3 regions of the Cytobacillus spartinae genome follow, and region 2 is predicted to be linked to each of the others. Evidence: riboswitches for the same ligand, from Rfam matches in the RefSeq annotation. Region 2 holds a riboswitch; each other region holds the start of a gene.
The links. Region 2 has a riboswitch for thiamine pyrophosphate ahead of thiW (energy coupling factor transporter S component ThiW). Riboswitches for the same ligand answer to the same signal wherever they lie in the genome.
Positions count from the first base shown of each region.

Region 1: another riboswitch for thiamine pyrophosphate. It lies ahead of thiT (energy-coupled thiamine transporter ThiT); the one in region 2 lies ahead of thiW (energy coupling factor transporter S component ThiW).
Region 3: another riboswitch for thiamine pyrophosphate. It lies ahead of ACFYKX_RS07885 (ABC transporter substrate-binding protein); the one in region 2 lies ahead of thiW (energy coupling factor transporter S component ThiW).

Region 1 covers NZ_JBIACK010000001.1:609,841-620,975, reverse strand. Annotated here, with positions in the region: gene ACFYKX_RS03050 (aspartate kinase) at 1-170, shown strand, start outside; gene ACFYKX_RS03045 (hypothetical protein) at 275-442, opposite strand; gene ACFYKX_RS03040 (GGDEF domain-containing protein) at 615-1,679, shown strand; gene ACFYKX_RS03035 (CBO0543 family protein) at 2,531-3,127, shown strand; gene ACFYKX_RS03030 (hypothetical protein) at 3,221-4,063, shown strand; gene ACFYKX_RS03025 (alanyl-tRNA editing protein) at 4,176-5,378, shown strand; gene ACFYKX_RS03020 (alpha/beta hydrolase) at 5,669-6,274, shown strand; TPP riboswitch at 6,337-6,440, shown strand; gene thiT (energy-coupled thiamine transporter ThiT) at 6,508-7,107, shown strand; SAM riboswitch class I at 7,602-7,708, shown strand; gene ACFYKX_RS03010 (Fur-regulated basic protein FbpA) at 7,802-7,966, shown strand; gene ACFYKX_RS03005 (alpha/beta hydrolase family protein) at 7,981-8,790, shown strand; gene ACFYKX_RS03000 (VanW family protein) at 8,818-9,687, opposite strand; gene ACFYKX_RS02995 (MATE family efflux transporter) at 9,885-11,135, shown strand, end outside.
Region 2 covers NZ_JBIACK010000002.1:50,469-61,603, reverse strand. Annotated here, with positions in the region: gene thiE (thiamine phosphate synthase) at 1-164, opposite strand, end outside; gene thiM (hydroxyethylthiazole kinase) at 145-972, opposite strand; gene thiD (bifunctional hydroxymethylpyrimidine kinase/phosphomethylpyrimidine kinase) at 984-1,766, opposite strand; gene thiW (energy coupling factor transporter S component ThiW) at 1,751-2,257, opposite strand; TPP riboswitch at 2,372-2,488, opposite strand; gene ACFYKX_RS06295 (ABC transporter permease) at 2,622-3,875, opposite strand; gene ACFYKX_RS06290 (ABC transporter ATP-binding protein) at 3,868-4,767, opposite strand; gene ACFYKX_RS06285 (YhzD family protein) at 4,919-5,104, shown strand; gene ACFYKX_RS06280 (enoyl-CoA hydratase) at 5,154-5,945, opposite strand; gene ACFYKX_RS06275 (long-chain fatty acid--CoA ligase) at 6,090-7,703, opposite strand; gene ACFYKX_RS06270 (coproporphyrinogen III oxidase) at 7,867-9,390, opposite strand; gene ACFYKX_RS06265 (Cof-type HAD-IIB family hydrolase) at 9,969-10,835, opposite strand.
Region 3 covers NZ_JBIACK010000002.1:386,998-398,132, reverse strand. Annotated here, with positions in the region: gene ACFYKX_RS07925 (hypothetical protein) at 1-624, opposite strand, end outside; gene ACFYKX_RS07920 (hypothetical protein) at 787-1,701, shown strand; gene ACFYKX_RS07915 (hypothetical protein) at 1,854-2,066, shown strand; gene ACFYKX_RS07910 (hypothetical protein) at 2,206-2,394, shown strand; gene ACFYKX_RS07905 (RIO1 family regulatory kinase/ATPase domain-containing protein) at 2,507-3,076, opposite strand; gene ACFYKX_RS07900 (FUSC family protein) at 3,401-4,483, shown strand; gene ACFYKX_RS07895 (hypothetical protein) at 4,543-4,686, shown strand; gene ACFYKX_RS07890 (cell wall hydrolase) at 5,046-5,636, opposite strand; TPP riboswitch at 5,811-5,920, shown strand; gene ACFYKX_RS07885 (ABC transporter substrate-binding protein) at 6,037-7,035, shown strand; gene ACFYKX_RS07880 (thiamine-binding protein) at 7,048-7,341, shown strand; gene ACFYKX_RS07875 (ABC transporter permease) at 7,338-8,099, shown strand; gene ACFYKX_RS07870 (ABC transporter ATP-binding protein) at 8,102-8,839, shown strand; gene ACFYKX_RS07865 (TatD family hydrolase) at 8,840-9,613, shown strand; gene abc-f (ribosomal protection-like ABC-F family protein) at 9,665-11,135, opposite strand, start outside.

The DNA.
Region 1 (11,135 bases), on a different contig from region 2:
CCACAGCCAGGGCATCCAAAGCATTAGCTGATGCAAAAGTGAACATCGAAATGATTAATCAGGGGTCATCAGAAGTTAGTATGATGTTTGGAATTAAAGAAGAAGACGAAAGAAGAGCTGTTCAGGCTTTATATCATGAGTTTTTTGTCGCTGTCGCAGTGGTAAACTAAAAAATACTTCGATACAAAAAAAAGAGACAACGCCTGCAAGTAAAAGGGTGTTGTCTCTAATAACTAGAGATTACTTTTCTCTACACCTTAAACTTACAAGTCTTTTAACTGCTACGTTCGATCGCGCTATCCCAATCAGGGAAATAGTGTAAAGCACTTCTCATGAGCTGAGGATGAGCTTTTTTTACTTGTTTCTTACTTAAATTTGCGCCACTATCCTTTAGTTGTTTAATTTGCTGAAGAACATCTGCATGACTCATCGATACTTCCATTATTTAGCCCCCTTTCATAAGATTTATTTATATATTCACCTTGATTGTAATTTTTATTCAAATTATGAGAATTTTTACAAAAATTTTTTTATTACTAGAGCTTCAATTAAATCTTTTTCTACTTTTTATGCTATAATTTAGCTAATTTAAGTGATAGAACGTTGGTGAAAACATGAGTTTCCACTTTTATAAAAATCAGACCTTTACGCAATGGAAAGTTAAGGTCTACTTAATTCTACTTCCTGTATTTTTTATTGCATTTGCCATTATTTTTGGATTGTTGGTCAAGGCCGGATCTATTAGTCTTCTAAATATGTTTACATTTACTTCTTTATGTATTGGGCTTTTGACATGTTTTCTCTTGCTTCTTATTAAGAAAAATACATTTCATTTTATTGAGCTTGCGATTTCTATTTTAGCTTCAGTTATTTACATACTTAGGATGTACGATACGATCCTGATGGACCTAGGCGTAGCTGGAAATGATAATCTAGGGACGGTTTCCTATTGGTATCCGATCTTCTATTTTCTATTATTTATTACGTTTAGAGGTCTGACAGCATTTGTTATTAGTGCTTGTATATTTATTACAACACTTCTACCTGGTTTCTATCATGTATTTTTTAGTGAAATGGCTAATAGTAATACCCTTGATGTGATCATTCAGTTTTTTAGCGCAAATGCGGGCTTTATTGTAGCGTTGTACTTTTTACAAAGAGTAATCGAAACCTTTCTAGAAGCAGAAGTGTCTAAGCATTATGCAAACACAGATTACTTAACGAAACTTCCGAATCGAAGAAAAATGGACTCTCTATTACAGCAGGAAATTGTACGAGCTGGCAATAGGGAAGAACAATTAACTGTTATCTTGTTTGATATCGATCACTTTAAAAAGATAAATGATACATATGGTCACGAAATCGGGGACCATGTCTTAGAAGAATTAGCTAATCTAGTTAAAGATAGTTTACGAAAATCTGACTTCTTTGGTCGTTGGGGAGGTGAAGAGTTCCTCTTGATTGCGGTTAATACACCTCTATCGAAGGGAATTACTCTCTCAAATCGTATAAAAGATTTAATCGCCACACACGATTTCAAACAAATAGAAGGTCTTACGTGTAGCTTTGGCGTTGCAGAGTATGTAAATGGGGATGAAGCAAAAGATTTATTGAGGCGTGCTGATAATGCTTTATATAAAGCAAAAGAAGATGGTCGGAATCAGGTCGAGGCTGGATGAGGACTGTTAACCCGCTTTGGAGATGATCAAAAACAAATGAAATAGCGTGCCAGGATTCGCAAATATTGTGAATGGTAGGCTATTTTTTTGTTGTGATTTTTAGGCAGTGCTGAATGATTTTAGAAACATTAAGTAAGTTGCTTTTGAGAGCGAGCCAATTAAACTAATACATTCAGAAAGATAATTCCCACCAAGGTTTTACATTTAACAATATCCACCGATGTTAGCTATTAGGCCGACTTCTGACAGTCCGGAGACAATTTCTGTGGTTTGAATCAGAAGAAGAGAGAACTTCTGACGGCACAAAGGCAATTTCTATGATTAGAGTCAGAAGAAGAGAGAACTTCTGACAGCACAAAGACAATTTCAGTGAGTAGAGTCAGAAGAAGAGAGAGCTTCTGACAGCACAAAGGCAATTTTAGTGAGTAGAGTCAGAAGAAGAGTGAACTTCTGACAGTTCGGAGACAATTTCTGTGGTTTGAGTCAGAAGAAGAGTGAACTTCTGACAGTCCGGAGACAATTTCTGTGGTTTGAGTCAGAAGGAGAGAGAACTTCTGACAGGACAAGGACAATTTCTATGATTAGAGTCAGAAGAAGAGAGAACTTCTGACAGCACAAAGGCAATTTCAGTAAGTAGAGTCAGAAGAAGAGTGAACTTCTGACAGGACAAGGACAATTTCTATGATTAGAGTCAGAAGAACCAAAAGGCTAGTACTCTGTTCTTCAATTTGAATGTGATGACAAACGAGCCAAGTAACTTTTGCCATACCTAACTAACCTCAGTAACATGAAGAACAAAATACATGATTCGTAAAAAAAGTACCATCCTAATTTATAGAGGGGGTGCTGATTTGGATTTATTTTTATTCAAAGTCCTGGTAAAAATGCCATACTTCGCTCAAATAACTTTAAACGAAGTACTAGAGGCTGAGAAAGAGTTTTATAAATTACTTCGAGAGTATTGGTATGATCATAATTTTTTAACCCCGAAGTGGTGGTTTCTTGTATTTCTTTCCATTCTTCCAGCCCTCTTTTGGTGGAAATTCGTAGACAAAAAACGGCTTACTGAAATTCTAACATATGGGTTGTTTTTAGGAGTAATTGCTACAATTTTAGATTCAATTGGCAGCAACGCCTTAGCGTGGACATACCCAATCCGTCTAACTCCCTATTTATACCCACAGTTATACCCATACGATGTAGGAGTAGTCATCATTCCATTTATGCTTGTTTATCAAAAATGGGGACACCAAATGAAATCATACGCCATCGCAAGTTTGTTATTGTCTTTTTTTATTGCATTTGTAGCAGAGCCCACTATGGTTTGGCTAGGAGTCTACAAAGAGTTTACCTGGAAACACATTTATTCTTTTCCTGTCTATTTTGTACTAGCGCTTATTTGTCGTTGGATTATCTTTTTTATAAAATTTCAGGAAGATAAGAATTAGTTAAGGTTTTTACAAAAGCAATATGAGTATATTGTCGTTCCTTCTACAAACACTATGAATACTTACTATTCTCGACTTCATAGGTGGCTCTCCATGAAACGACTAAACCGCAATAATAAATCGTTCCTAATATTGGCAGTTATACATACATCCCTACTAATCGCTGCTTTTATTAGAAGCAATGATCGTAAACGTTCATTTATTTCTTTAATGTCGGACATAGGGTTTGCATATCTTTTTGAATACATTGTATTAAATCTATTTAATGCTTATAAATACAAGCCCAAAATATTAAGAAACAATTACTTAGATAATATTCTTGGGGCGATTTTATCACAAGCAATCTTTGTCCCGTTTACCTCCCAATTTATAAGAACATTTAAACTGGGTTGGGTAGGGAAATTATTTTTTATCGTGTATTTCTATCTAGTTGAACAGTATTTTATTCAAACGAAAGTCTATAGTACTCTATGGTGGAAATCTTATTTTACAAGCTTTTTCTTGCCTGTGTTCTATAATTTGAGTGACTACTGGAAAAACCATTTAGAAAAAGGAACTAGATTCATACTATTCATTTCCTTATTTTTATCTATCTTAGTTACGGGAGTCAACATATTATATGTTATGGCTGTGGTAAGAAAATTCCGTTTTGGTTTGGGTAAAATTCATTCATGGAAAGAACATTTTATCCTAGCTCCGTTATATTCAATCTTGTTATCATTGCTTTCCGCTATCACTGTTAAAAAGGGAGGACTCATCCCAAAAGGGGTTTTTCTAGTATTCGCAAGCTTCTTAGATTGGGTTATTCATGAAACTAAAGTGGTGAAAAAGCGATTTCATGTTTCAACTTTAAATATTTTTATCCATTGTTTAATGCTGTATATTTCAACTCTCTTTAAAAATTTGATCTATAGTGAAAATAATCAACAAAGTTGACCACTTCAGCCTAATTCTGTTGTGGTCCATTTTTGTTCGTCTTACTTGACCAATAAGCTCTAAAAACTTATTTTATTACTATTACATATGTTTAAAAAGGGGATATTTTTAAATGAAAGATCGATTATATTATTTTGATCCATACATAAAAACATTTTCAGCAAAGGTAGTAAAACAAGGCCAAGATCCTACTGGAGATCACTTTGTTGTTTTATCTGAGACGGCCTTTTATCCTACTGGCGGTGGTCAACCACACGACATAGGAAAAATTAATCAACACGATGTGATAAACGTAGAAGAGGTTGACGGTGAAGTAAGACATTACACGGCAAATCCAATTCCGGAAGATACAAACGAAATTACGGGAGAAATAAACTGGCAGCGACGGTTTGATCATATGCAGCAACATGCAGGACAACATATTTTATCTGCAGCATTTGTTGAGCTATATGGATTTGAAACCGTAAGCTTTCACCTTGGTAAAGACTATTTAACGATAGATCTTGACGTTGATGACATAAAGGAAGAAATTCTAGTTCAGGTAGAGAGTTTAGCGAATCAAATCATCTTGGAGAATCGACCGATTGAAACAAGATGGATCTCAAAGGAAGAGGTCACGCAATATCCACTAAGAAAGAAACCGACCGTTGATGAAAATATTCGACTTGTCATCATTCCAGAATTTGATTATAACGGGTGTGGTGGAACCCACCCAAATAGCACAGGTGAGGTTCAGGCAATAAAGATCTTAAATTGGGAGAGACAACGAAAAAAGATCCGTGTGTCTTTTGTTTGCGGAAATAGAGTCATACACCAGCTACATCAGAAAAATTTAGTATTAACGAAATTGAGCCAACTTTTAAACGCTCCTGAATCAGAGATGGAAAATGCATTAAGCAGAGTGTTAGAAACCAAAAAAGAATTGGAAAAATCTTTGGAAGAAGCTCAAGACAATATAATGAGTCATAAAGTCCAAGTATTGATTGAACAACCAATGATGTTTAATGAACAACTTATTATTAAAGATGTACTTAATGACTATTCTCTTCAGCAGCTTCAGAAAATGGCCCGTATGGTCATCAGTAGAGCGAAAAGTGCAAATGTCTTTTTAGTATCTAAGACGATGAACAAAATTCAATTTGTTTTCAGTCGGGGTACCGCATCTAACCTAAACATGAAACAACTTGCTGCAGAGCTCTTACAAGTTATTGATGGAAAGGGAGGAGGCAGTGAATCCCAAGCACAAGGTGGAGGAGAAACAAATCTCTCAGCCGAAGAATTTTTATCATTAACATTGGAAAAATTAAAAGGCTAGCATAATGATAGGCGAGATAAATGTGTTTTCTTAAATTTTTGGATTGGAAGTAAAGCTGTCCTTCATTTTCCAGAGATGAAGGACACAATCATAGATATATTAACCATGTCCCGGAAGATTTATATGTAAAAAAACAGTTCTTCAATGGAGAATGTAATTTAATCAAACGATTGATTAAGAAATTTGCATCCCTATGATTTGACATGTCATATAGACTGGACTAAAATTTATTTTGAATTCAAGATATCTGCATTTGTGAGAATAACTTCGAGTTGAAGAGGGGGATTTGAATGCAACATATATTCCAAAAAGGTACCGATGAAACTAAACCGACTCTGCTATTGCTTCATGGGACTGGAGGAAACGAGCAAGATTTACTACCCATTGGGGGAATGATTGACCCAACTGCTTCTATTCTAAGTGTAAGAGGAAATATCTTAGAACACGGAATGCCTCGATTTTTCCGTAGACTTGCAGAAGGTGTCTTTGATGAAGAAGATCTTGTTTTTCGTACGAAGGAATTATATGAATTTTTAAATGAAGCATCTGAAAAATACGGATTTGATCGCAATCATATTGTTGCAGTCGGTTATTCCAATGGGGCGAATATAGCAGGAAGCTTATTATTTCACTATCAGGATGCGTTAAAAGGAGCGATCCTACATCACCCTATGGTCCCAAGAAGAGGGATTGAGTTGCCAACCTTAAATGGGGTTCATGTATTCATTACAGCCGGTGAAAATGATCCACTTTGTACCCCACAGGAATCGAAGGATTTAAAGACGTTTTTAGAAAATGCTGGTGCAAACACAAGCATTCACTGGGAATATAATGGTCATCAGTTAACCCGAACAGAAGTAGAGGAAGCTGCTGAATGGTATAAAAAAGTTTTTTAAAGTTTTTCCTACCAAAGTAGGGAAATATAGGTTATACTTTGATGTGACATAACTAAATAAAACGTAACCACAAGGGGAGCTATATGCTGAGAGTGAATAGTTTGTCTATTCTGACCCTTTGAACCTGTTAGTTAATGCTAGCGCAGGGATGTGGATTTGTAGATGCTTCTGTCATTCTGCTTTCATATTCTCCCTTGGGGTTCCGTTCACTAGGAAAAGGGGAGAATTTTTTTATGAAAAAAATAGGCTTACTAGCAATGATTGAAGCGGCTTTTTTTGCTGCATTCGCACTGATTCTTGATTTGCTACCTTCTATTAAACTCTCACCAGCGATTTCAATCTCGATCGCGATGGTACCTATTTTTATCTTAGCGTTTCGCTGGGGGTATAAAGTAGCGTTATTGTCTGGTTTTCTTTGGGGGTTATTACAGGTCGCGGTAGGAGATATCTATTTCTTAACACCTATTCAATTTGCCATTGAATACTTTATTGCATTTGCCTTTGTTGGGTTTGCCGGTCTATTCTATAAAATTATTCATTCTTATTTACAAAAAGGCGATAAGAAAACCGCGATGGTTTGGATTGTCGTTGCCACATTTGTCGGTAGTTTAGCGCGTTATTTTTGGCATTTCGTGGCCGGATTCATTTTCTGGGGAGAGTATGCACCAGAGGGAATGTCACCTGTATTATACTCGCTAGTTGTAAATGGAGGAACGATGCTAGGAGCTGCCATCCTATGCTCAATCGTCGTAGTACTTCTGATTTCGAGTGCACCACGTCTTCTTCAAAGAAAACCAACTTACATCAGCATCAATCAAAAAAATGCTTCATAGTTAAGAGAGCCGACACCTTGTATATGTGTCGGTTTTTCAATAGAGTATATTTGATCAAGCTGGTGGGTCTCCTATAAAAACTTGAATCTAACATTCTTAGAAAGTCAGAAGGTAGGGGAACTTCAGATGCTAAGTGATATCACCGTGGACGTACTGAGGTTAGTTTTAAGTTCGGACAGCACAACAAGAAAAAGCTAGCGTTGAGTCCGATGTCAGTTCAACTTCGAACAGTACAATAAGAAAAAGCTCGTGTAGAGTCCGAAGTCAGTTCAACTTCGCATAGCAAGAGGAGGAACCCCCAGTTTAGTGTCCGAAGTCGATACAACCTAAGAAAGTAAACCAAGGAAATACTCTTCGCTCAATTTTGAACCAGGGTCATATCTCTTATTAATTTTACACAAATATTCTTAATTTCGTCATCATTAGTCAAAATCCAATTGACATAAAGACTATATTGTTTTATATTAATTCCTATAAACTTAATAAGATTAATTTTCTTATCCAGAGAGGTGGAGGGAGTGGCCCTATGAAACCTCGGCAGCGGACTCGTTTGAGAACTGTGCCAATTCCAACAAGCTTTAGAGAGCTTGAAAGATAAGATGAGCGGCTTCCTATACGAGACCAACCTCTTCTTATTGTCTGGAATTGACGATAAGAGGAGGTTTTTTTATGTCCAACAGTAGGAGGGTGTTAAATGGAAGATACATTGAAAAAGGAACAACTTATCGATGAACTTCTTTATTTTGGAATCTATAAAAAAGGTAATAAGCAACTATTTGAGCTTCCGTTATCCGTTCTTGAGGAAGAATATGAAAAAGTTATTAAGGGAAAAGGTCATATTCAAAACAACGAATCGTAAAGGGGAGCGATCCAATGTGTACACAAATTAAGATACCGTGGAGAAACCAACACTTAATTGGTAGTATCCATTTTCCGGATTCTTATCTAAATAAAAGTAATGTATCATATCCTCTAATCATTATTTGCCACGGTTTTACGAGCAGTAGAATAGGCGTGGATCGTTTATTTGTTAAGTCCGCTAATCAACTGACGGCAGAAAGTTGTATAGTCGTTCGATTTGATTACAGTGGCTGCGGAGAGAGTGAAGGCAACTACGGAAATTCTGGTCTAGACGAATTAATCGAGCAAACGATAGACGTGATAGAGTTTTGTTCTGGAATAGATAAAGTTGATTCAAATAAGGTCACTCTTCTTGGACATAGCTTAGGAGGAGCAACTGCTCTGTTAACTGCGGTTAGAGATATTCGGGTAAAGCAGCTCATACTCTGGTCAGCGGTGGCAAACCCATATGAAGATATAGCGAAAATCGTTGGTATGAATAATCTTAGAAACTTAGAAAAATCTACCTCTATTGATTATCTAGGCTATAGCTTTTCAGAAAAATATTTCAATTCACTAAGAAAGTTCCACCCACTAGAAGAAGCAAAAAAGTTCAAGGGAGATGTCCTCATTATTCATGGCACTGATGATAAGGATATCCCCGTTCACTATTGCCATTCGTATGAAAAAGAATTTTTACTTAGAGCCAAAGATGGTTCGTGTACAAAACAAATCATTCATGGTGCGAATCATACTTATTCTTCTTCAGCTCACTTCAAGCAACTAATGGACACAACAAAAAAGTGGATTAACGACAAAATCATGATTGAACAGTTTGTATAAGAAAATCCCTAATTATGATTCTTGTGACTAATCGCTCAAGTGAATTTCCTTTGGAAGGTCGATTGACATGCTTTGAACATTCCTCGGTTCATTATTAATAAGATCTGATGAATAGATCATAACGAATATCGTCCCGCCAACTGCCTTCGATCTAATTAAAATCGGTTGATTGGTCATATTTTTAAAAGAAAAGTCGGGTCCATACCAACTCACAGTTGCATCGCGGCCTGGTGGAACGTATGGGACGCTCTTACTATGGGAGTACCTTTCGATAATGTCCATCCCAGCTCGGTCTACAGCATTAAATAAAGTGGAGGAAACTTGACAGATTCCTCCACCAATTCCCTCAGATAGCTCACCTCTAACAATAACAGGTGCTTTTAAATATCCTTTTGCCTCTGTTCGTCTACCTACTACTTCATTAAAAGAGAATTTTTCACCTGGAAAAACGACGTGATTGTTTATAGCTTCTGCTGATAGTCGAATATTATGAGAGCGAGTCTTATTATGACTATTGAAATATGTAACATAGTAACCAATTTGTTTGTTTTTAATATGTGAGAGTAGTTCACTATCTACCTTTGGATAAACGGATAGGGTTGGAATTTTCATATTGCTCTGACTGTTTTGGTAAAAGTATTCTACGAATTGGGATTTAAATTCTTTCTCATTAAGCTTAACTCCTAATTCCTCAGGTACCATTTGTCCAACATCATTTAACTTTGCATTCTTTGGAGAAACATATATTTTCTCTGATAGTTCCTTAGCTAGTTGGTCAACTTTTTCTAAATCTAATAGGGGGCTACCTGGTAATGGGAGTGAATAATCCTCTTTTGTAAAGGTTGGAAATAACAGTTCGTTCTCTTTTGCTGAGCCTTGGTGTATACCTGTCTGCATAACAACAATAAACAAAATGACTGAAAAAAATAAACGAATCAATCAAGTTCACCTCCCTAATATAGTATATGTAGTATTTTAGGGTTCAATCGGATGATAACAATTGGTTCAATTTTCCGAGGAAGCAGATTGTTCGCATTCTAAAGAAAAGTTCGAAATAATAAAAGAACAAACCATTTTGAAAAAGGTGTTACTAGATGAAGCAATATGATTTTACAAAAGGAGATATTTTTAAGAGTATGCTCCTTTTTTCAACCCCAATTATGATGACGAACCTACTCCAGGTATCTTATCAGTTCATTGATAGCCTTTGGATTGGAAACTTATTGGGAGCCAATGCATTAGGAGCCATCGCGGTTTCAGGAACAGTTATTTTCACCGTTCTTTCCTTTATTATTGGAATAAACAATGCAACCTTAACCATATTGTCCCAACAAAAAGGGAAAGAGGATGAGGATGGTTTAAAACGCTATTTAAATGCCTTTGTTGTCATATTAACAAGTTTATCGATTGTTCTAGGATTTCTCGGTTATGTTGGATCTGAAAATTTTTTACGATTTCTAAATACCCCTGAAAATATGATTTCAGATGCCACTACTTATTTACAAATTAATTTTATCGGAATTCTATTTCTCCTTGGATACAATTTTATTGCAACAGTACTGCGATCTGTGGGTGATAGTAAAACCCCACTTTACTTTGTCTTGTTAGCAGTAATTCTAAACACGATTTTGGACCCAATCTTCATTTCCGTTTTTCAATTAGGGATAAATGGAGCGGCCTATGCAACCATCCTATCACAGGGAATTGCTTTCCTTTACGGCTTAATTATAGTCCTTAGAAAAAAGCTAGTTCCTTTTACAATCCCATCACTGCCTAATAAAGAGGAGGTACTGTTGATTTTAAAACTAGGGATACCTTCTGGGTTACAAATGATGGTGATTTCAGCGGGTGTAATGGCCATTATGAGCGTAGTGAATTCCTTCGGGGAAGATGTGGTTGCTGGTTTTGGGGCAGCTCAAAGGATTGACAGCCTTATCATGTTACCCGCAATGGCATTAGGAACTGCTGTGAATAGTATGGCCGGTCAGAACATTGGTGCTAATCAGTGGGGACGAGTACATAAAATAGCTCTCTACGGTGTTGTTTACAATTTCGTTGCCATGATGATGATTGGAGTGCTAATTTTCTTTTCTTCACATATTTGGATTGGATTATTTATAGAAGATGAGGGGGCACTTTCATTTGGTACCGAATATTTAGTTTTAATCGCATTCTTCTATCCTTTTTTAGGGCTTAATTTTATTTTAAATGGAGTTGTTCGAGCATCAGGAGCTATGTTTCAAGTCTTGATTTTGAATATCATTTCATTCTGGGTACTTAGATATCCTTTAACGTATCTTCTTTCTGACCTTCTTGGCGAAAAAGGAATTGCCCTTGGGATGGGA
Region 2 (11,135 bases):
GCTTTATTATAGAATTCATGACTAGAAGAATTTTTTTCCCTTAGCTGAACCATCGTGACTCCGCCTTTTACAGCTTCTTCGACTTTTTTAAGTAGAATATCTATGTGCATATCTTCCTTTGTTACTAAATACAACTTTAAAACTTCATCCATACTCCACTTCATATATTCTCACCTCTCTCCCCCATGTATCTCCATCCATACTAGAAAGCTGATCCATTAGCTTAACTCTATATGTTCCCAATCCATCCGCTTTTTCCAGAGCCTTCTTTGCTCTTTCTCCGCATACTCCCATCGTAGATATTCCAGCAACTGCAGCAAGATAGTAATCGTTTGTAACCGCTGAAAATGAAGCAATTAAAGAGCCTGAAGCACATCCCGTTCCACTTATCTTTGAAAGCCATTCGTCTCCATTTTCAACTATGCACGCTCTTTGTCCATTGGTGACAACATCTATTTCCCCACTTATTACCACGATTGAATCGAATGCTGTTGCGACTAGTTTCGCAATCTTTATCACATCATTCGAGCTCTCTTCAAGATTTACCGAATCCACACCTTTTGCTTTTCCGCCTAATCCAACTAAGCTACTAACCTCAGCGTAGTTTCCTCGTATTATACAAATATCAATTTCTTTTAGAAGTTCCAGTGCTTTGTTTTTTCTAAAGCTTGAAGCACCAACCCCAACTGGATCAAAAACAATGGGAATCCCTAGTTGATTGGCTTTTTTTCCAGCTACTTTCATAGATTGGTACCGCTCCTCGTTAAAGGTCCCAAGGTTTAGCAATAGGGCATCAGCTTTACTAACGATTTCCTCTACTTCCCTCGTGTAGTCTGCCATAACGGGGGATGCGCCAATCGCTAAAGTAACATTTGCACAATCATTAATCGTAACTTGATTGGTGATATGGTGAACTAATGGATTGTTGTCTTTAATAAGCTTAAAAAGATGCTTAATTTCACCACACTTCACGTATTTACCCCCTACCATAGCTGATGGAAATGGTGAGTCGGCCCGTGTCCTTGACCAATAGAAATACTATGCTGGATTGCACCGGTAATGTATTCCTTAGCCAAATGTACTGAATCTACCACACTATTTCCTTTTGCTAAATGTGCAGCAATTGCCGAAGACAAAGTACATCCCGTACCATGTGTATTTTTTGTAAGTATTCTTTCTTGGTAAAAATGATGAAACTCGGTGCCATCATAAAGGACATCAACTGGGTCTCCTTCTAAATGTCCGCCCTTCAAAAGTACATATTTAGGTCCAAGCTCATTTAGTTGTTGACATGCTTCCTTCATATCTTCCTCACAAAGAATTTTCCTTCCTAAAATGGCTTCAGCTTCTGGAAGATTTGGGGTCACAATCGTTGCTATAGGAATTAGGTCTTCTTTTAATGTCTGAACCGCTTCGTATTCAAGAAGGTGATGACCACTTTTTGATACCATTACTGGATCAAGAACAATATTCGTTGCCTTAACATTTACAAGAGTTGATACAACTGTTTTAATAACGTGTGAGGATGATAGCATCCCAATTTTCACTGCACCTACTGGAATATCTTCTAATACCGCTTCCATTTGGTCTTGAATGATGTTTGTTGGAATGGTCGCAATGGAACGTACACCTGTCGTGTTTTGAGCTGTTACTGCAGTAATTACTGACATCCCATAAACCTTTAGGGCTGAAAAGGTTTTTAAATCAGCCTGAATTCCTGCCCCACCACTGGAGTCTGACCCTGCGATTGTTAATGCTGTTTCCACCCTAGTCCCCCTCTTTCTCCAACCTTTTTAAAATACGCTGTTAAAATAATAAAACCAATCGTTGCTCCACTCAGTGAACTAACAATAAACGCAGGAATAAAACCAAATAGAGTTGCTTCACTTCCTAAAAGCAAAGTCGCAATGGGATAAGAAAGCATAGCACCGAAAATCCCTGTCCCGATCACTTCACCAAATGCTGCATAGATGGTCTTTTTGGTTTTTAAAAATACTAATCCTGCTAATAAAGCACCAATCATACTTCCTGGAAAAGCAAATAATGAACCAGTCCCCATGATGTTCCGGAGCAACGAAACCGTGAAGGCTTGAGCGACTGCATAGTAAGGTCCTAATAGGACAGCTGATAATACGTTGATGAAATGCTGCATAGGAAAGACCTTTGCAAAGCCAATTGGAATATAGAACATGTGGCTTGTAAGGGTTCCAATTGCGACCATCATCGCTGTCAAAGTCATTTTGTGTGTTTTCCTCATAAAAAAATCCCTCCAATGATGTAATTTCTTAGCATGGAGGGAAGTTAAATATGCAAATTTCTATTGTTGGAGTCAAAAAAAGCAGACTCCAGCAACAGGAATCTGCGTATGTAGACGTCAGTCAATACACTTCCCTCCGCTGGTACTAACCAGATCAGGTAAAAGGGTCAAAGACTTAAATACGGGTCTTACTCTCAGCCGGCCATTTATCCGGCACCCCTAGTGACACATATTATGCTATTTTCATAGCTACTATAACATAACCATATTTAGTTGCAAACAAATTTTCATCAAAACTATAACCAATATATGAAAATACCCTTTTTAAATACTCAAGAAGCTCCGATAAACGGAGCTTCTCTCATTAATCATTTTTTGTTAAATCAATGGCTTTCTTAATATCTTTAAAAGAGTTAGATTTTCCGTACATAAGTACTCCACCTTTATATACCTTTGCACCAAATACAGCTAATATAATAATTGTTACTAAAAGAATTCCGATACCAAGAATCGGCTCCCACACTGGTAATGATAGCATCCCTACTCGCATGAACATGAGCATAGGTGTAAAAAACGGAATATAAGAAGTAATCGTTATGAATGGTGTTTCTGGCTGACCTAGCCCGAACATGGCAATCATAAAGCCCGCCACAACCATTAGTGTCATTGGCGTAATCATCTGCTGTACATCTTCAATTCGACTTACTAAAGATCCTAAAAATGCAGCTAAAGTTGCATACAGGAAATATCCGAGTACAAAAAACACGACAGCGTAGATAATGGTTGCAACAGGAACGTCACCAAAGCCAAAGAAGCTAAAGAATCCGCCTTCCATTGAGCTTAAATTTTGTTTAATAGAGAAATACCCTACCCCTAACAAAACAGCTAATTGCGTTAAGCTAAGTAATCCAATTCCTAGTATCTTTGCAAACATTTGCTTAATAGGAGATACACTTGAGATCAAAATCTCCATAACGCGTGATGACTTTTCCGTTGCTACTTCCATGGCAATCATGTTCGCATACAGAATAACAGCAAAATAGATAACAAATAGTAAAACATAAACAAGTCCTCTAGCTTGATTTAACTCTTCTGCCGTTTTCGCATTTTCTTCAAGAGCCACTCGCTCAAACGAAATAGGTTCGTATAGTTTACCCAATTGTTCAGAAGTTAAATTGATTTGTGTTGCTGCAAGCTGAGTTTTAATCTGTTGTAAAGAAGATTGTAAATCCATAGGTAAACTAGTATCTGCAATCGTCATGGATTTATAGGTAGCAATAGGAAGATTTTCATTGTTAAAAGATAACACTAGTAAACCATCATAATTACCTTCTTCAACTTCCTTCTCTCCATCCGCTTCACTAGCATCTAATTTCGTTAATTCAACTTCCTCATTAACTAAATTTAATTGTTCCTCCAAGGGTTGAAATAGTGCTCCTGTATCATCAATGACAGCAACTTTATCACTATCTTCTCCATCATTAAAAGTACTGATTATGTTTTCCAAGTTGGTTAATGCTAGAATAATACCCACTGTAATAATGGTTGTAATAATAAATGATTTTGTTTTTAATTTGCTCAGGTAAGTATGAAATAATATGATCCAAAAGTTATTCATAGGATGCACCTACTTTCTCTATGAAAATATCATTTAAGGAAGGCTCCTCTAGAACGAATTTTCGAATAAAACCCTTTCCTACAACCTCACTTAAAATTTTCTCAGCAGTCTCTTCTCCCTCAATTTGTAGATGAATACCTTCCGGAGTTGTTTTTGCTTTAGTCACACCTGGATAGTTTTTAAGGAACCCAAAATCTAAATCTCCATGAATGATTAAATTTTTTCTACCAAAACTGCGTTTAATCTCTTTTAAAGATCCGTGAACAACTGGGCTTCCTCTATGCATGATACACAAATGCTCACACATTTCCTCCACATGCTCCATCCTGTGACTTGAGAAAACAATCGTAGTTCCTTTCTCTTTTAAATCAAGAACTGCATCTTTTAGCTGTTCTACATTTACAGGATCGAGGCCACTAAACGGTTCATCCAGGATTAATAACTTTGGCTTGTGAATAACGGATGCAATAAATTGAATTTTTTGCTGGTTCCCTTTAGAAAGTTCCTCTACCTTCTTATTGGCATATTCAGGAACTTTGAATCGATTTAACCAATAGTCTAGCTCTTTTAAAGCATCTTGCTTTTCCATGCCTCTTAATCTGGCTAAATAGACAATTTGATCCTTAACCTTAAGCTTTGGATAAAGTCCCCTTTCCTCTGGTAAATAGCCGATTAAATGGCTAGTGGTATAGTTAATGGGCTTCCCATCCCAACTAATAGAACCTTCACTTGCATCTAAAATCCCCAATATCATTCGAAAAGTTGTTGTTTTTCCGGCACCATTTGCCCCTAAGAATCCGAACATTTCCTTCTCTGGAATCGATATTGACAAAGCATCTACAGCTGTAAATTTTCCGAACCTCTTCGAAACACCTTCTAGCTTTAATACCATCTCTCATTCCTCCATTTCATTAACTTATACGGGTAAGTTTTAAAAAAGGTTCATTTTTCCACAAAAAATTTTCTTTTGCAAGAAAGAATAAATTATGCAAGAATAATAGTATAATCAACTATCTGAATATTGAAATTAGGGGGATTTACATATGAAAACTTACAAATTAACAGCTTTTGAAGCAAATGGAGAGAAAATCCTTGATGAAGGCTTTGAGGCAAAGGATGACAACGAGGCAAAAGCTTTAGGTGAAAAAATGCTTAAAGAAAAAGATGCTCTAGAAAAAACACACAGATGCACCTCTCCAAGTGGAAAGTTAATTCTGTTCCACCGTTAAACAAAAAGACTGGTCCTCTACAGAGAGCCAGTCTTTTTGTTTAAGAGCATTATTTTCCTCTAAATTGAGGCTTTCTCTTTTCAATAAAAGCTTGAATGCCTTCCATGTGATCTTCTGTTTGTCTCATTTTATGTTGAGCATATTTTTCAAGCTCTAACGTCTTTAATAAATGTGGGCGATTTCTTTCCGCAAGAATCTTTTTCGTTTTAATCATCGCCTGTAGTGGCTTTGCTTGCCACTCCGCAATTTTATTATTTAAAGCCTCTTTATAATCAACTGCTACTTCATGAATTAACCCAATCTTCAATGCCTCTTCAGCTGATAACGGTTTACCTTCCCAAATTAGGTGCTTTGCTTTATCTTCTCCTAATCTGCGCTCTAAGAAGAAATGAGCTCCCCCATCTGGAATGAGTCCGATCCCAATAAAATTCATTGCTAGCTTACTATTTTCATCAGCAAGTATGTAATCAGTTGCTAAGGCTAAGCTTAATCCTAGTCCAGCAGCTGCACCGGATACAGCACTTATTGTTACCATTGGAAGGCTATAAATAGTTACAACCAATTCATTAATAGCATCCATAATATTGTAGAAATCGTTTTCATCTTTAACCGTAGAAAGCATGGATTTGATGTCTCCACCGGAAGAAAACGCTCGCTCATTTCCTGTTAATACAACAATATCAATATCATCGGATGTGCTAATCTCCTTTAATCTTGCAACTAGCCCCTTAATCATTTCCTTATCTAATGCATTTAGGCTTTGTGGGCGATTCATTTGAACAGTTGCTACGCGTCCTTCAACATGAACATTCACCGTGTTTGTTACAAACTGAGTAGACATTTTTATACCCCTCCCATTTATCTCACTATTTTTATTATATCGGCTTTACTATATAGAAAAAACCACTTTCCTAATATTTATGAATATTTTTGTAATTTAATAGATGAAAATAGGATCAGAGATAAATCTCTGACCCTTTTAAACTTAATTCTTTTGTAAGTAATCTTTTTGAACTTGATCTCTTAAAGCGCGTTTTAAAAACTTTCCGACCGAAGTCTTTGGAATTTCTTCTAGAAATAAAATATCATCTGGAAGCCACCATTTTGCAAATTGCGGTTTTAAGAAATCGTAAAGTTCCTCTTTTGTCGCTCCATCTTTTTCTTTTAAAACAACACATGCAATTGGGCGCTCCTGCCACTGCTCATGAGGAACAGCTACTACTGCTGCTTCAAACACTGCTTCATGTGCCATTAACGCATTTTCAATATCAACAGACGAAATCCATTCTCCACCACTCTTAATTAAGTCTTTCGTTCTATCTACAATTTTCATAAAGCCTTCTTCATCAAGTGTGACAACATCCCCTGTATAGAGCCATCCATCACGGAATGTGTCAGCCGTTCTCTCATCTTTAAAGTACTCAGATGCAATCCACGGACCTCTAAGTGCCAGTTCTCCCATCTCTTTTCCATCCCAAGCGACTTCCCCGTCTTTTCCAACGACTTTCATTTCTAAGCCTGGAACTAATATACCTTGCTTCGCCTTAATTTCTAGCTTTTCTTCTTCTGAAAGCTCCTCTTGATAGCTTTTTAAAGTAGAAATAACTGCTAAAGGACTCGTTTCCGTCATACCATAGGCATGCTTAAATGGAATGTTATGCTTCTGTTCAAACGCTTTAATCATTCCTTTTGGTGCAGCTGAACCTCCACATAGAATATAGCGAAGATTGCTTAAATCATATTTCTTTTCTTCGAGTTCCTTTAACAGCCCTAACCAGATGGTTGGAACACCAGCTGTGATGGTAACTTTTTCTTCTTCTAGCAATTCTGCTAAAATCTTCGGAGTAAAATATGGTCCAGGTAGTACTAGAGTTGTACCGAACCAGACTCCTGCAAATGGCAATCCCCAAGCATTAACGTGGAACATTGGTACGACAGGTAGAGCAACATCTTTTTCACTAACAGCCGCACTATCAACCATTCCTAGTGCCATACTGTGAAGAACGGTTCCTCTATGAGAATATACGACCCCTTTCGGATTACCTGTTGTTGCTGATGTGAAACACATACCAGCAGGTGAATTCTCATCAAGGTCGTCAGGATACTCGTAATTAGGGTTCCCCTCTTCAAGCAGCTTTTCATAGTGATAGACAGGAGATAATGTCGTTTCTGGAAGCTCATCCTCATCTGTCATAATGACGTAAGCTTCAACTGTTGTGAATTCATCCTTACATTTTTCTATTAATGGAACGATGTCAGCGTCTATCAGTAATACTTTATCTTCAGCATGGTTAATAATATATGAAATATGTTGAGGTGCTAAGCGAATATTAATTGTATGAAGTACTGCACCACTACATGGGATTGCAAAGTAAGCCTCCAGGTGACGATGGTGATTCCATGCAAGTGTACCAACCTTATCTCCTCGTTGTACTCCAAGCTTTTCAAGACTATCAGCTAGTCTTCTCGTTCTTTCAGCCATCTCCTTATAAGTAAATCGTTCAATCCCTTTTGTTGTTCGTGAAATGACCTGTTTCTTAGGAAAATACTTCTCTGCTCGTTTGATCATTTGCGTCATTGTTAAAGGTGTTTGCATCATAATAATTTTATCCCTCCATTTAGTAAACGCTTTCAAAACCTAGCTCGTAAAATCTTATGACAGGCTATATATAAAACATTCTCTTTTTTTCGAAAAAATCCTGTCTGTAAATTCATAATATTAGAATAATTTAACATCAAAGGAAAAAAGAAGCCTAAACGAGTTAGACTTCTTCTTTCACATTGGTATTTTTCATAAATAATTCATTTAAGATCTTTATTTTCTTATTCGTATAATCTTCGAATCCATCATTATACGATTTAGGATCCTTTGGATTTGCAAATTGAGTGATTTTTCCTGTCACTGGATCAATAAACTTACTAGCTGCCCCACAGCCTAAACCAATGATGGTTTGTTGTTCTTCCATAATCATAATATTATAGATGCTCTCTTGGTCCCGTAGAGAATACCCGACATTCTCAAGATTACCAAGAATGTTTTTTTGGCGATACAGATAGTACGGAAGATAATTGTGATCTTTTGTCCACTTTTCAGCAAGCTCCATCATATCCTCTACTTCATTCCGATCAGCCACTTTGTATTTATCCTTGTTCTTTGTCATCTCAGAAGCACGTTTAAAGGAAAGCGTATGAACCGTTAATGATTCAGGCATTAGTTTTTCCGTTTCATTTAAAGTATGAGTAAACTCCTTGACTCCCTCTCCTGGCAAACCAATAATTAGGTCCATGTTAATGTTATTCATCCCCATTTTTCTTGCAAGATGATACTTTTCAATCGTTTCATCAACCGTGTGATGTCTCCCAATTGCTTTTAATGTCTCTTGAATATAGGATTGAGGATTAATACTGATCCGGTCAATATTCCACTTTTTTAGTACCTCTAACTTTTCAGGAGTTATCGTATCAGGTCGACCAGCTTCCACCGTTACTTCACGAATATCCTGAACATTTGGGAATGAAGCATACATCTCTTCATACAGCATGTCCATCTCTTCTGCTGTAATGCTTGTCGGAGTCCCACCACCATAATAGACCGTGGTAATGTTGATATTGTTATCTTTTAACCACTTACCAATTTGCCTCATTTCGAAATGAAGGCCGCCTAAAAAAGAATTCACTGAACCTTGACGTCCATTAATCGCGTAAGCAGGGAATGTACAATACGCGCACTTAGTTGGGCAAAAAGGAATGCCAATATAAATGCTTACTTCTTTTTGCAATTCATACAAATCTGGTACTGCCGTTAATTGTCGATCAATGATTTGTTGCATTAAAAATATTTTCTCATCCGTTATCAGATACTCATCCATCAACTTCTTATGTGCCTCTTCTTTTGGCATACCTTCTCGAAGTAGTTTATGGAGCAGCTTGGTTGGGCGAATTCCCGTTAAAATTCCCCACTTCTGAATCATACCTGTCCAATCTTGTAAAACGGTTAAATATACATGAGACACAGCTGTTTTTATTCGTCTAAATCGGTCTTTTTCAGTCTCATTATTAGGGAGGTCTTTTTCAAAAGAAGCAGTGAAAATTTGACCCGATTGATCTGTAAGAGTTGCTCGAGCCTTTACTGTTTCCGCGATAATTAGGGCAAACTCTACGGTAATGTCGGTAGACTTGCCTTTATCCGCGAATAGTATCTCAGTTTCTTCAAAGAATAGGTTTGCTATTAATTGAAGGGGACGATGAAACCGCTCATCTTCAATACCTTTTATATAAATTTGCATAAGATCACCTTTAAAATATATTTGAACATAAATTTGTCTTAAAAAGTTAACTTTTTTAAGTGTACTGAATGGATGTTATGAGGTCAATAAATTAGGGAGACTAGTTTTTTGGAAATTCAGGTTATAGCATGGTTATTCTCGAGGTGTATTCCGGAGTATATTGGACTTGTTCCACCTTATTTTCGCCGTCCACATGGTTATAATGGACATATAGAGCAATATATTCGCCGTTGCTTTTGTTTTATTGGACAAACAACCACTTTTATTCGCCAAACCAAAAACTTATTCGAGCGCAGTCAGGATATCGGCTGCTTTTTTATATATTTCGGCAAGTATCTAATAGTTATCGGTCACTTTTTCACATATTTCAGCGAGTATCTTACATTTATCGGCGACTCTTCACAACATTTCGGCAAGTCCTAGGATATCGACCACACTTCACACCTTTCTGCCAGCCTAATAATGTTAACCAGCCCTTTAATTCCCCCCGACTCATCGCAGTATTGTTTAGCAACCTCATCACACACGAAATAAACCAAAAAAGGGATGACCACCAAAGTATGATCATCCCAAATAATTTATTTAATGATATTCATTTTGCGTAGGAATTCAATCGGTTGCTGCTTTCTAAAATGCTCTTTTACCATGTACCCGACACCTTGTTGGTTATTTGAACGAGTTACCCAATCAGCTGCCTGCTTTACTTCGACAGGTGCGTTACCCATTGCAACTCCCAATCCTACTTGCTCGAGCATGTCAATATCATCGACGGAATCTCCGATGACAACCATTTCATCTCTACTAATTCCCAGTTGTTCCCCTAAGTATAACAATCCATTTAACTTAGAAACTCCCTTTGGGACAATATCTAATCTTAAATCATTTAATTTTACAAGATCAACCTCTGCAAACATACTTTGCATTGCTTTTTGGGCATCTTCTAAGTCTTCTTTATGTTCAAAATACACTTCCATTTTAGGAGGTGTTGACGGGTCATCTAGTAGAGTATCACTTAATGTATCAACGAATTGCTGAGAATAAAAGACAGGGTCGCCAGAAGTAAAGACTGTCTTTGCTAGTAGATTATTACTTACTTTTGATTTATTTGCTAATGAATATTCTTCGTGAACAATTCTAATTTGGCAGGAAAAACCTTCTAGTAAACGGACAATCTCGAAAGTAATGTCTTCAGGGATACGTTTTGCCTGAATGGGCTTGCCTAATGTATCTGCAATATATGCACCTCGGTGAGTGACAAGTTTAGAATCTAACTTTAAAGCCTTCGCCACCTTTTTTGCAGATGGAAAGCTTCTAGAAGTAACAAGTGTTACATAAATTCCTTTTTGACGAACATATTCTACAGCTTCTTTTGTTGACTTGTGAAGCCGACCATTTGATTGGAGAAGTGTTCCGTCGATGTTTAATGCAAGCAACCTATAAATCATTTTATATTGCCCCCTATTCTCGATGTTTTTATCCTTACAACACATGTATGTGCGATTTACTTTGATTAGAACAACTAATAGGGACAAAGTTATGATTTCTTTTTTTAGGCTCTTTTCTTAAACTTAGCTGCTATATAAAATACTTTATACTTCCCATAAACGGATTTAGAGAAGAAAAAATCCCACGAAGTATCATGGCATCCATGTTAGTGACAATATTCGAAAAGCAACAAAAGCCTTTTTTATCATGACGAAATTAACCTTGAAAAAATTACCAAGGTCCAGCTATGAATAAATCTT
Region 3 (11,135 bases), 340 kb from region 2:
CACTTTTCCTTCTATATTTAGAGGATCAGCCGAATTTACCTGGGCTTCCTCGTTTATAGGTTGCATCTCTTCTTCTTGATATTCTCCCACGCTTTCTACTTTAGAAGGTATAACAGTTTTCTCTTGAACTGGCTTTACACTAAACACTGGTCTAAAATTTGATTCCTTGACATCTTCTTTAGGTTCGAGGGCATTTGAATCTTTCACTTCAAAGATTAAAGTGCTGTCTTTTATATCATATTTTACCGATTCTTTTATAGGTGGAGACAAAAAGTCAATTTTAAATTGGTTGAGACTTTCTCTTCCTATATACCTTACTTCAAATTGATTTCTATAACGCCTAAATGAGAACCTCTTCTTCCTTTTACGATGTCCATAAGCTTTCGGATTTTTTTTACGATTTGTCATTTGCCCTTCCCCATTATCCATGCCCGTTCTGGTTGAGACTTTCCCACCAAGCTCGTCTTTCGTACTCGTCCTCTTAGATAAAACATTTTTGTGTAGGTAACTGATGTAGATCGATTGATTATGACACGAGAGCTCCCTTATAAATTTCTTCAGCAAGTACTCAGAATAGATCTTCGGCGTAATATATTCATTTATATATAAATAACAATTTGTCATTATTTTCACTCCAAAGATTTTATATTAATACCAACTTATTCCCATGCAAAATATAGGTGATTAGGAATGTATAATAATGGAAAAATAGGCTGAACTCTCCATTATTCTAGACATATATATAGATAAAGGTTTTAACCTATTTTTAATAAAGGAGTGATTAATATGGTAGAAAGGAATGATTCGGAAAATCCTTTTTCATCTAAGTTCAAAAATCAATTATCATTTTTGCAATCCTTAACTGCTGCTGAAGCACTTAACTTCATTTTTAGTATGGGGGATCATATTCAGGTCTTCTCCGGTGATAAACGACTAGACTATAAAGGCTCATTTGTTGTGGCGACTGATAATCTTTTAATTTGGGTTAATAGCTCAGGTGAACTGAATGTTCAGCACCTTGGAGGTCCAATAAGCATACGGAAGGTTCACGACCCTAAAAAAAAGGACCGTAAAAAGAATAAAGAAAGTTATAAAAATCATAAATCAAAAGAACAAAAACACATAAAGGATGACCGTCAAACAGTTGACGAAGAAATCATAACCTTTGCTAAGTACGAGGGGAACTTCGAACAGGATTCTGACCCAGAATTAGAATCTGAAATAGAGAATGATATTGAAGAAAGCGTATCTAGGGATGAAAATTTTAATCTGAACCATGAATTAACCGAGGTGTTGATAGCTACTCAAGATCCTTTTGATAAAGAGATTCACGAAGATAGTAAACCTATACTTGAGCAGGATCTCATAACTGATGAAGGACAAGAAGATATTTTAATGGAGGAATCTAGTGGAACTAACTCACTTGAAGTGGAATCTAGTGAATTAGCGGATGCCGAGGAACACAGCTTAGAGAACGACAATCATTCATCGATTTTAGAGCTACCTCACGATCTCTCCTTTGAGCCTATTGAAAACGATTATTTATCTTATCAAGATGCCCTAGCAGATGAATCCCCATCAGTTGAGAATCAACTTCTTCAAGTGATTGACGAACCTGAATCTTCTAGTCATTTTGAGGAGCCTTTTCAAGAAAGAGATCATATAGAAAAGGACGATGATGGAGAAGGACAAAAGTACTAGCCTATCATTAATAGTCTTTTAACCAATTTAAGTTTAAAACTAGTAAAAATGACCATATTCACTAATATTGCAAAAAATAGATGATTCGCCCTTTCCACTTTTCGTAAAACGGCATAAAGATAGAGTATACTAAAAAGAAAGGAGGAAACAACATGACATTTTTCGGTGGGAATGACATCGATAATATGGCTGAGTTTCTAAATAGAATTTTAACATTAGGGGACAAAATTGAGGTATTATCTGGTGATGACGACATCGACGAAGGTTCATTTGTGTATGCAAGTGGAAATGTCCTTGTATGGGTTGACGATGATGGTGATCTAAATACAACTAATTTAGATAACATCACTGTCCGCAAAATATAGTCTTTACTAGAATGGCTGGGTAATCCCCAGTCATTTTTTATTTGTATACTTATCTCGAAAATAGGTCTATGCCCTTACACTCAATTCAATTTTTAATACTATATATAGACTAATAAATTCATATATAGGAGGCTAATCCATGAGTCTAGCACACAAGTTGAACGAGGTCTTTACAATAGGTGATAAACTAGAAGTGTTGTCAGGAGCAGAGAAACTTTTTTGCGAGGGAATATTCCTTTCTGTAGAAGATGAGTTCCTAGTATGGGCAAATGAAGAAGGCGATGTTCTGTTCACCCAATTGGATGGAGTAACCATTAAAAAGTTATAAATAGACTATTAAAGAAACTAAAATCACCTTTCCTAGCAAAGTCTTTGGAAAGGTGGATACATATCTATGCTTGTATATATGAAAGTCCTAAAAGAGATTAAACCTAGTTTTCCTATTTATATTTTTTCCATTCAGAGTAGACAGAGGGTCTTAGTTGATTAACATGTGCTAAAAAATCACCTGAGAGTCCATACTTTTTGAACCCTTTTAATAACTTTGTTGGAACCGGACTTTCCGAAGAAAAGGCTCTTTTATGGTCGATTACTTTTAGATTTCCTTCTTCATTTATAAGTACATGTCGTATTTCTGTGTCCCATCTCGTAAATCCGATCTTTTTTAATTCATCGAGCATAAGTAAAATTTTATTTGTTAACTCTTCCGTAATTTGCTGCTCTTTTTTTAAAATACGTGCAAGTGAAGTACCCTTTACAAATTCCATCACGATATAATTTTTGCCATATTCGTATAAACGAGGGATAACTGGTGACGATTGTCCGGCTTGAAGCGCTTCTAATTCCTTTTCTTGAATATCTTCTTTAAAAAATAGTTTTACACACTTATCATCAGAAATTCTGTACACCTCGCCATCTTTCCCGTCTCCTATAAGAGTATATTCCGCTAACTCTTTTCTAGTAATCCTTCCTTCTCGATCCGTGTTATCTTTTTTAAAATAACTCTCCACTGATTTCACTCCCTAGCTTCATTGATTTCCTTTCCTTTATCCTATGAAAATACACTGTAGTAGGAAACGCGGACAAAAGTATAATTTCAATCAAGATTTGCTAGGTTTTTTCGTGGTCGTCAATTTGACTGTATCATTTTACATTTTAAATGTTTTTCATTTGTAATTTAGTAAAATATACTGTATGGAACATTCCTCTTTTTAAGGTATTACTAATAGTATTTAAAGTATCTCTTAAATGCCTATAAATCATATAAATTGCACATACTAACAATTATTAACATATGTACATTTTCAATTCCTTATGTGATGGGGTTTTGCTCAATGAAGAAGTTTTTTAAAGCCAAGTTTGTCGGTGGGCGTATTTACAAAACTGGAATTGCCGTTTTTGTAACTGCAGCCCTATGCCAATACTTTAACCTTCCAGCTATTTTTGCAGTAATAACGGCGATTGTTACCATTGAACCTACTGCATCTGATTCTATAAAAAAAGGAGTAGTTCGTTTTCCGGCTTCAGCTATCGGGGCTGCTTACTCTATGATTTTCACCTATATATTTGGTGACCAAGCTATCACCTACGCATTATCTGCCGTGTTGACCATTATTACTTGTCACAAGCTTAAACTAGAAGCTGGGATTCTCGTTGCAACGCTAACAGCAGTAAATATGATTCCAACCACACATGACCATTATTTAGAGTCTTTCTTTGTAAGATTAACGACTACTTCTATTGGCCTGGCTGTTTCTACTCTTGTTAATATTTTTATTTTTCCACCTAACTATTCAAAAGATATTGTTAAAAATACGGCTCATTTATACGAACAATCAGCCAATTTATTGATGGAACGAATAAAGGAAATGATGAATGGCAAAATCAATAAAAATAATCTATTAACGTTTGAAAAATTAATGAAGCAAGTTGAGAAGACAGAGCAACTCTGCCAATTTCAGCGTGAGGAATGGAAGTACCATCGCCATACAAAGCTACAAATGCGTGAGTATCATTATGAGCATAAAAAACTTTTTGTTATAAGACAAATCCTTTACCATATTGGAAATTTAATTTATATGCCCGTAGAAAAAGATATCTTCAACTCGACGGAAAAACTAAAAGTGAATCATACCATCAAATCAATATCAAATATTTTAAGTTCTGAGAATCACAATATTCCAAAAGAGCATTCAATATTAATTAATGATCTATCTGAAGAGTTTTGGCAGATGAGGAAAAAAATAGATGTTCAAGATCATACTACTAAACATCAACACTTTCCTTCTAAAGCAATCATTTATTTCGAACTGCTTTCAATCGATGTTTTAGCACAGGATCTTCAGAAAATACATAAAAGCGAGTGGAAACAACAAGCCATTACCGTTCCTGTTCAAAAGTTTAATAAGGATGTATGAAGCTGAGCTAGCATAGTTATTTGCTCGTGGAGTATCCTAACCTTGAGGTGACTAGCTAAATGATAAACAATACGAACGAAGATTATAAAAAGAATCAACAGGACGAAAAAAAAGAGGTCTTAGAAATAAGCTCTACAGGATATGGTTTTGAATCTCATATCACTCCAAAGGAAGAAAATAAAACTACAGAACCGGTTGAATAAAATGAAAAGAACAAGGCATATTTGACCTTGTTCTTTCTGTATATTATTGGTATTTAGTACGAAGTTCAGATGAGTGACTTTTTTAATGTATGAATACGGAAATTTTTGTGCTAGTGGATCGATTTGCATAAGATTTCTTTTTAAAATTAGGACGTTTTGTCAATTTGATAAGCTTAATTAATTTTGTATAAGAAAATCAAGCACTTATGCACGAATTTCCGATTATATGCACGAATTTCTAAATTTATGAACGAATTTCAGATTTATATGCACGATTTTTTCAACTTATCGATTATTCGACTAAATCCGACAAACCAAAACCGCAAAAGGCAAGCCAAAAGAGCCTGCCACAAATACAACTATTTCGCAAAACGATGATTCCCAATTTCAGTCGTAACTGTTTTTGTACGAAGCCACTTGCTGCTAGTCTGATCTGGATTGAAGAAATATAAAGCGTCAGTAGCTTGTCCTTTAAGGGCAATTGCAGCTTCGACAGCAGCTTTTGACTCATCACCAGCTGGATCTTTGATCATTCCGTTATCAACCGGTTGGAATTGTCTTTTTTCATAAATAACATCTTTAATCGTATCTGGGAACTCATCACTTTCCATACGGTTTAATACAACTAATCCAACCATTATTTTCCCCGCATATGGCTCCCCTTTTGCTTCCGCATGAACTAGCCTTGCTAATAAATCTTTTTCCTTTTCTGTGATTCCTTTAGGAACAATAATCTTATCTCCGGCCTTTAAATGGCTATTAAAGTTTATTTGTTGTAGCTCGATTTCAGATACTCCATGTTCAAGGGCAATTTTAAAATATGTGTCCTCATCCTTAACTGTATATATATCAATCCCATCAATCGTTTGGGCAGATGATTTAGAACCAACATTCATTAGTTGGAATGAGAACATGATCATAATTGTAAGTAAACCTACAATCTTCTTCATCGTATCTCCTCCATTTTTTTAATTTAACATACCTACTACGGTAACATACTTTCCCCCTGAATTTTCGCGCCAATTTTTACCACAAGAGATAAAAGAACTATTTTCTAAAATAATACATTCATTTTGCTAGCCAAAAAAAAAGAATCTGTTATAATGAAAATGCAATTAAATAGGTAAGAATAGTAGGGGGACCGGTGTTGCCGGTTGAGATTTCATCCTTAAGATGTTGACCCTTTGAACCTGATCTGGTTAAAACCAGCGTAGGAAACATATTCTAAAACAATGTTGTACATATATTGTTTGTAAATATGCGCCCAGGTTCTTACCTTGGGTGCTTTTTTGTTAGGGTCATTCCTTTTATCCTCTTCTATTCTTGCATGAACAACCTAGGAGGTACTATATGAAGAAAAAATGGTTAGCAATTTTATCCACTGCATTCTTATTAGCTGGGTGTGGCGCAAACGAAGAAAATGAATCTGCAAACGACCCGAAGAAAGAAGAACTAGAGAAAGTTACTGTCGTACTTGACTGGACACCGAATACCAATCATACGGGACTTTATGTAGCAGCTGATAAGGGTTACTTTGAAGAAGAAGGCCTAGATGTTGAGATTATCATGCCTGGTGAAGCTGGAGCAGATCAGCTAGTAGCTTCAGGTCAATCTGAATTCGGAATAGGTTACCAAGAAAGTGTTACACAGGCTCGTGTTCAAGGAGTACCATTGGTGTCAATTGCAGCTATTATTCAACATAATACGTCTGGTTTTGCCTCTCCTGTAGAGAAAAATATTAAAGAACCTAAAGATTTTGAAGGCAAAACGTATGGTGGTTGGGGCTCTCCCGTGGAGGAATCTGTTATCGCTTCACTGATGCAACAACAAGATTCAGATGTAAGTAAAGTTTCTTTTGTAAACATGGGTGATTCCGATTTTTTCACAGCTGTTAAAAGAGATATTGACTTTGCTTGGATTTATTATGGTTGGACTGGTGTTGAGGCAGAGCTACGCGGAGAAGAAATTAATATGGTCTACTTAACGGACTACTCGGAGAAACTAGACTATTATACGCCAGTTTTAACAACAAATGAGAAAATGATATCAGACAACCCTGAAACCGTTAAAGCATTTGTAGCAGCTGTTTCTAAAGGCTATCAATTTACGATTGACAATCCTGCTGAAGCTGCAGAAATTTTATTAGCTGCTGCACCTGACCTAGATGCTGATTTAGTAAAAGCAAGTCAAGAATGGCTATCCCCAAAATATCAAGATGATGCAAATAGATGGGGAGTACAAAAACAAGAAGTTTGGGAGAACTATGCTTCTTGGATGTATGAAAATGGATTATTAGAAAAAGAATTGGAAGCTGAAAAAGCATTCACAAACGAATTTTTACCTGAGTAAGGAGGCATTTGAATGAGCAATGCGCTTGTTAGTATTCAAATACTGCCGAAAACAAAAAATGGGGAAAGTGTAATCCCCTACGTTGATGAGGCAATATCAATTATTCAAGAATCTGGTGTTAAATACGAGGTTCATCCATTAGAAACAACCATGGAAGGAAATCTTGAACATTTACTTCAAATCATCACTCAGATGAATGAGAGGATGATTGAAATAGGAAGTAGCAATGTAATTTCTCAGGTAAAAATTTTGTATCAGCCTGATGGAGTGTCCATGGATAAACTTACGGAGAAATATCGTCCATGAAGACTTCGTTAAAAAGAGGATGGAGACCTGCACTGGTTCTCCTCCTTTTATTCATTCTATGGGAAATTATCGTAAAGGTAGCTGAAGTACCTGACTGGCTTTTACCTCCTCCATCAAAAATAGGAAGTGAAGCAATTATTGGGTGGGGTAATTTTTCTCCACATTTACTTTCAACAACAAAGCTTGCTCTCCTCGGTCTATTGATAGGATCATGCATTGGCTTAGTTACTGCCATTATTCTACATCTTATTCCATTTATTAGAGAATCTGTTTATCCATTGTTAATCCTGTCTCAAAATGTACCGATTATCGTCCTTGCTCCGCTGCTTGTCATTTGGTTTGGATTTGGATTGCTACCGAAAATAATCGTTATAACACTCGTATGTTTCTTTCCAATAACCGTCGCAGCTTTAGATGGCTTTAAGCAAACAGCCCCGGAATTGACTCATTATATGAAAATGGCAGGAGCAACAAAGAGTCAATTATTTTGGAAGCTTGAATTTCCGTACGCCCTACCTTCTATTTTTTCAGGTTTAAAAATTTCTGCTACTTATAGTGTAATGGGCGCTGTCATATCCGAATGGCTAGGTGCAAAAGGCGGTATTGGTGTTTATATGACCCTTTCTTCCTCCTCCTTCCGAACAGATCGAGTCTTTGTAGCCATCTTTGCAATTATGATTCTAAGCTTAATCTTTTTTGGAATGATAAAACTTGCAGAAAATAGGCTTGTTCGATGGCAGAATAAGGGGGATGAATAACCTTGAGTCTCTTAACAGTAAAGAATCTAACAAAACAGTTCGGGAATAACCCGGTCATCCAACACTTAAGTTTTTCGATAAATGAAGGTGAATTTGTTTCTATTCTTGGTCCATCGGGTAGTGGAAAAAGTACCCTCTTTCATCTCATCGGAGGAATCCTTTCCCCCAACACAGGCTCGATTCAATTAGCAGATCAAGAAATTACGGGGAATCGTGGCCATATTAGTTACATGCCACAAACTCCTTCTCTACTTCCATGGAGAACCGTCTTGCAAAACGTACTATTAGGACAGGAATTGCACGGAAAAAAAGACAAAGAGAAAGCAAAAGAGATGTTACAAATAGCTGGTCTTGAGCAGTATATAGATGCATTTCCCCATGAACTTTCTGGAGGTATGAAACAACGGGCAGCCTTTATTCGCGCACTCCAAAGCCCCCAGCCAGTCATTTGCCTTGATGAGCCCTTTTCTGCCTTAGATGAATTAACTCGTCTTGATATGCAAAAATGGTTGTTGTCTATCTGGGAAGAGTATCGTAGAACGATTTTATTTATTACCCATAACATTGAAGAAGCCTTATTCCTATCTGACCGAATCATCATATTGTCTAATAAACCTGCCAATGTAAAAGATGATTTCTTGGTACCTTTTGATAGACCTCGTTCAGAAGAGCTTCTACTCCAAGAAGATTTCTTACACTGGAAAAAGAAAGTACACTTTTCTCTAAAAGGAAGTGATTAATTGGTTAATTTAATTGATGCTCATGTGCATCTTGATCTTTATAAAGATGATGAGTTAGAACAACTCATGACCATGACCAATCAAGTAGAAAGCATAATTTCTGTCTCTTTTCATTTGGATTCTTGTAAGAAAAATTTGCTTTTAGCTGAAAAGTTCGAGAAAGTGAAACCAGCTTTTGGGTTTCACCCTGAACAGGCTCTTCCACCAGGACAGGAGCTTGAAGAACTTTTCAATTGGATTAAAGAAAATCAAGATAAAATGGTTGCAATTGGTGAGGTTGGTCTCCCATTCTACTTAAGAACAGGTAAAAACGTTGTTAATTTTTCATTAGAAAGATATTTAGAGGTATTGGAGCAGTTTATCCTCTTAAGTAAACAATTGGATAAACCAATTGTTCTTCACGCTGTATATGATGATGCTCCAATTGCATGTACCCTTCTTGAAAAGCATTCTGTAACTAAAGCACATTTTCATTGGTTTAAAGGCGATTACAAAACTCTTGAAAGAATGAAGAATAATGGTTACTTTGTTTCAGTTACTCCTGATATTGTATATGAAAAAGAAATTCAAGATCTGGTTCGTTGTTACCCACTAGAACAAATAATGGTTGAAACCGATGGTCCATGGGCATTTGAAGGGCCATTTAAGGGTACTCTTACTAACCCGACTATGATGAAGGAATCTATTAAGGTCATATCACAAATTAAGAAGCTTACTGAACCTGAGGTGTTAGAGCAAATTTATAGGAACACAAAAGATTTTTATGGGCTCTAAATACGTTAATCCTAAACCCCAGCTAGAAGTATCCTTGCTGGGGTTGAGTCTTTAACCTAATAATTGCTTTTTCATTTCCATAAGCTGTTTAAATTGATGGTCCAATTCCAAATATTTTTCTTCCCCTGGCGTAAGAAAACTTAGTTCACCTAAAATCGCCGTTATTTGGTTATTGATGACCATAAGTTCCTCTTCCTTATGACTATCTCTGGACTTTTTTGATTTTTCGGTTCCTAAATACTGTTTAAGCCCCTTTTCAAATCGCTTGATTTGTTTATTTTCAAAAATTAGCAGCTTATCGCTGAGTCTTTCAAGAAAATAGCGATCATGCGAAACGGTTAAAATGGTACCTGTAAACTCAGAAAGCGTTTCCTCTAGTTGCTCCCTGCTTGGTAAATCTAAATGATTTGTCGGTTCATCGAGTATCAATAAATCATAGTTCTTCATTAGAATATCAGTTAGCTTGACACGAATTCGTTCACCTAGACTTAAAGAATTGACTTTCTGTATAATCTTATCCTGTTTTAAACCTAAATTTGCAAATATCGTCCGGGCTCTGAAAATCTCAGATTGATGGGATAACTGTAGCGAGTCTATGGCACTCATATCCCCTGGTAGATCATGAACGTCTTGACTTAAGTAAGCGATTTTCAATGATTCACTCTTCCAGAGCTCACCTTTTGTTAATTCCTCTTCTCCGAGCAATAACCTTATAAAAGTAGTCTTTCCGGCCCCATTCTCACCTATGATTCCTACTCTTTCTCCGTATTTAATATAAAAATTCGAATCGGTAAATAATGTGTTATTTCCGTAGTTTTTCCCTATACCACTGGCCTCTATTACTCTTTTCCCGCGCTTACCAGATGAATCGAACTGAAACAAAATCTTCGTGTCCTCTTTAGGTTTATCAATTTTGTTTTTTTCCAGTTCCTGCTCTAACCGCTTCAGCTTTGACTTGACCTGAATATCCATCTTTTTTGCCTTCACTCGGAAATATTCTTTAAATCCATCCTGTTTCGTTGACTCACGATGTGCTTTATCAGACCATCTAGAAAGATTCTCCATTTGTTGTTCAATTTTGGCCTTGTATCGTTGCTGATTTGTATATTGATGTTCCTGTACCTCCCTCCTTTTTTTCTTTTCTTCCCGATACTCGGTGTAATTCCCACTGTACTGAACCAACTCACGATCCTCTATTTCAAATATTCGGTTGACGGTTTGGTCGAGAAATGATCGATCGTGTGAGATGATGAGGACAGGACCATCAAATGATTTCAATTGGGATACTAGCCAATTTAAACCTTTAAAATCCAAATGATTTGTAGGCTCATCTAAAATAAGCATATCAGGTTTTGTTGCCCAAACCTTAGCAAGAGAAAGCTTTAATTTTTCTCCGCCACTTAAATGCTCCGCCCTACTGGGATTCCATTTAGAAATATTCCCTAAGCCTAGTTGACTCGTATGAATCAATAATTCATGATTCTCTAAGTCAGTATAAACTTGCTGAAAATCATTCACTGTG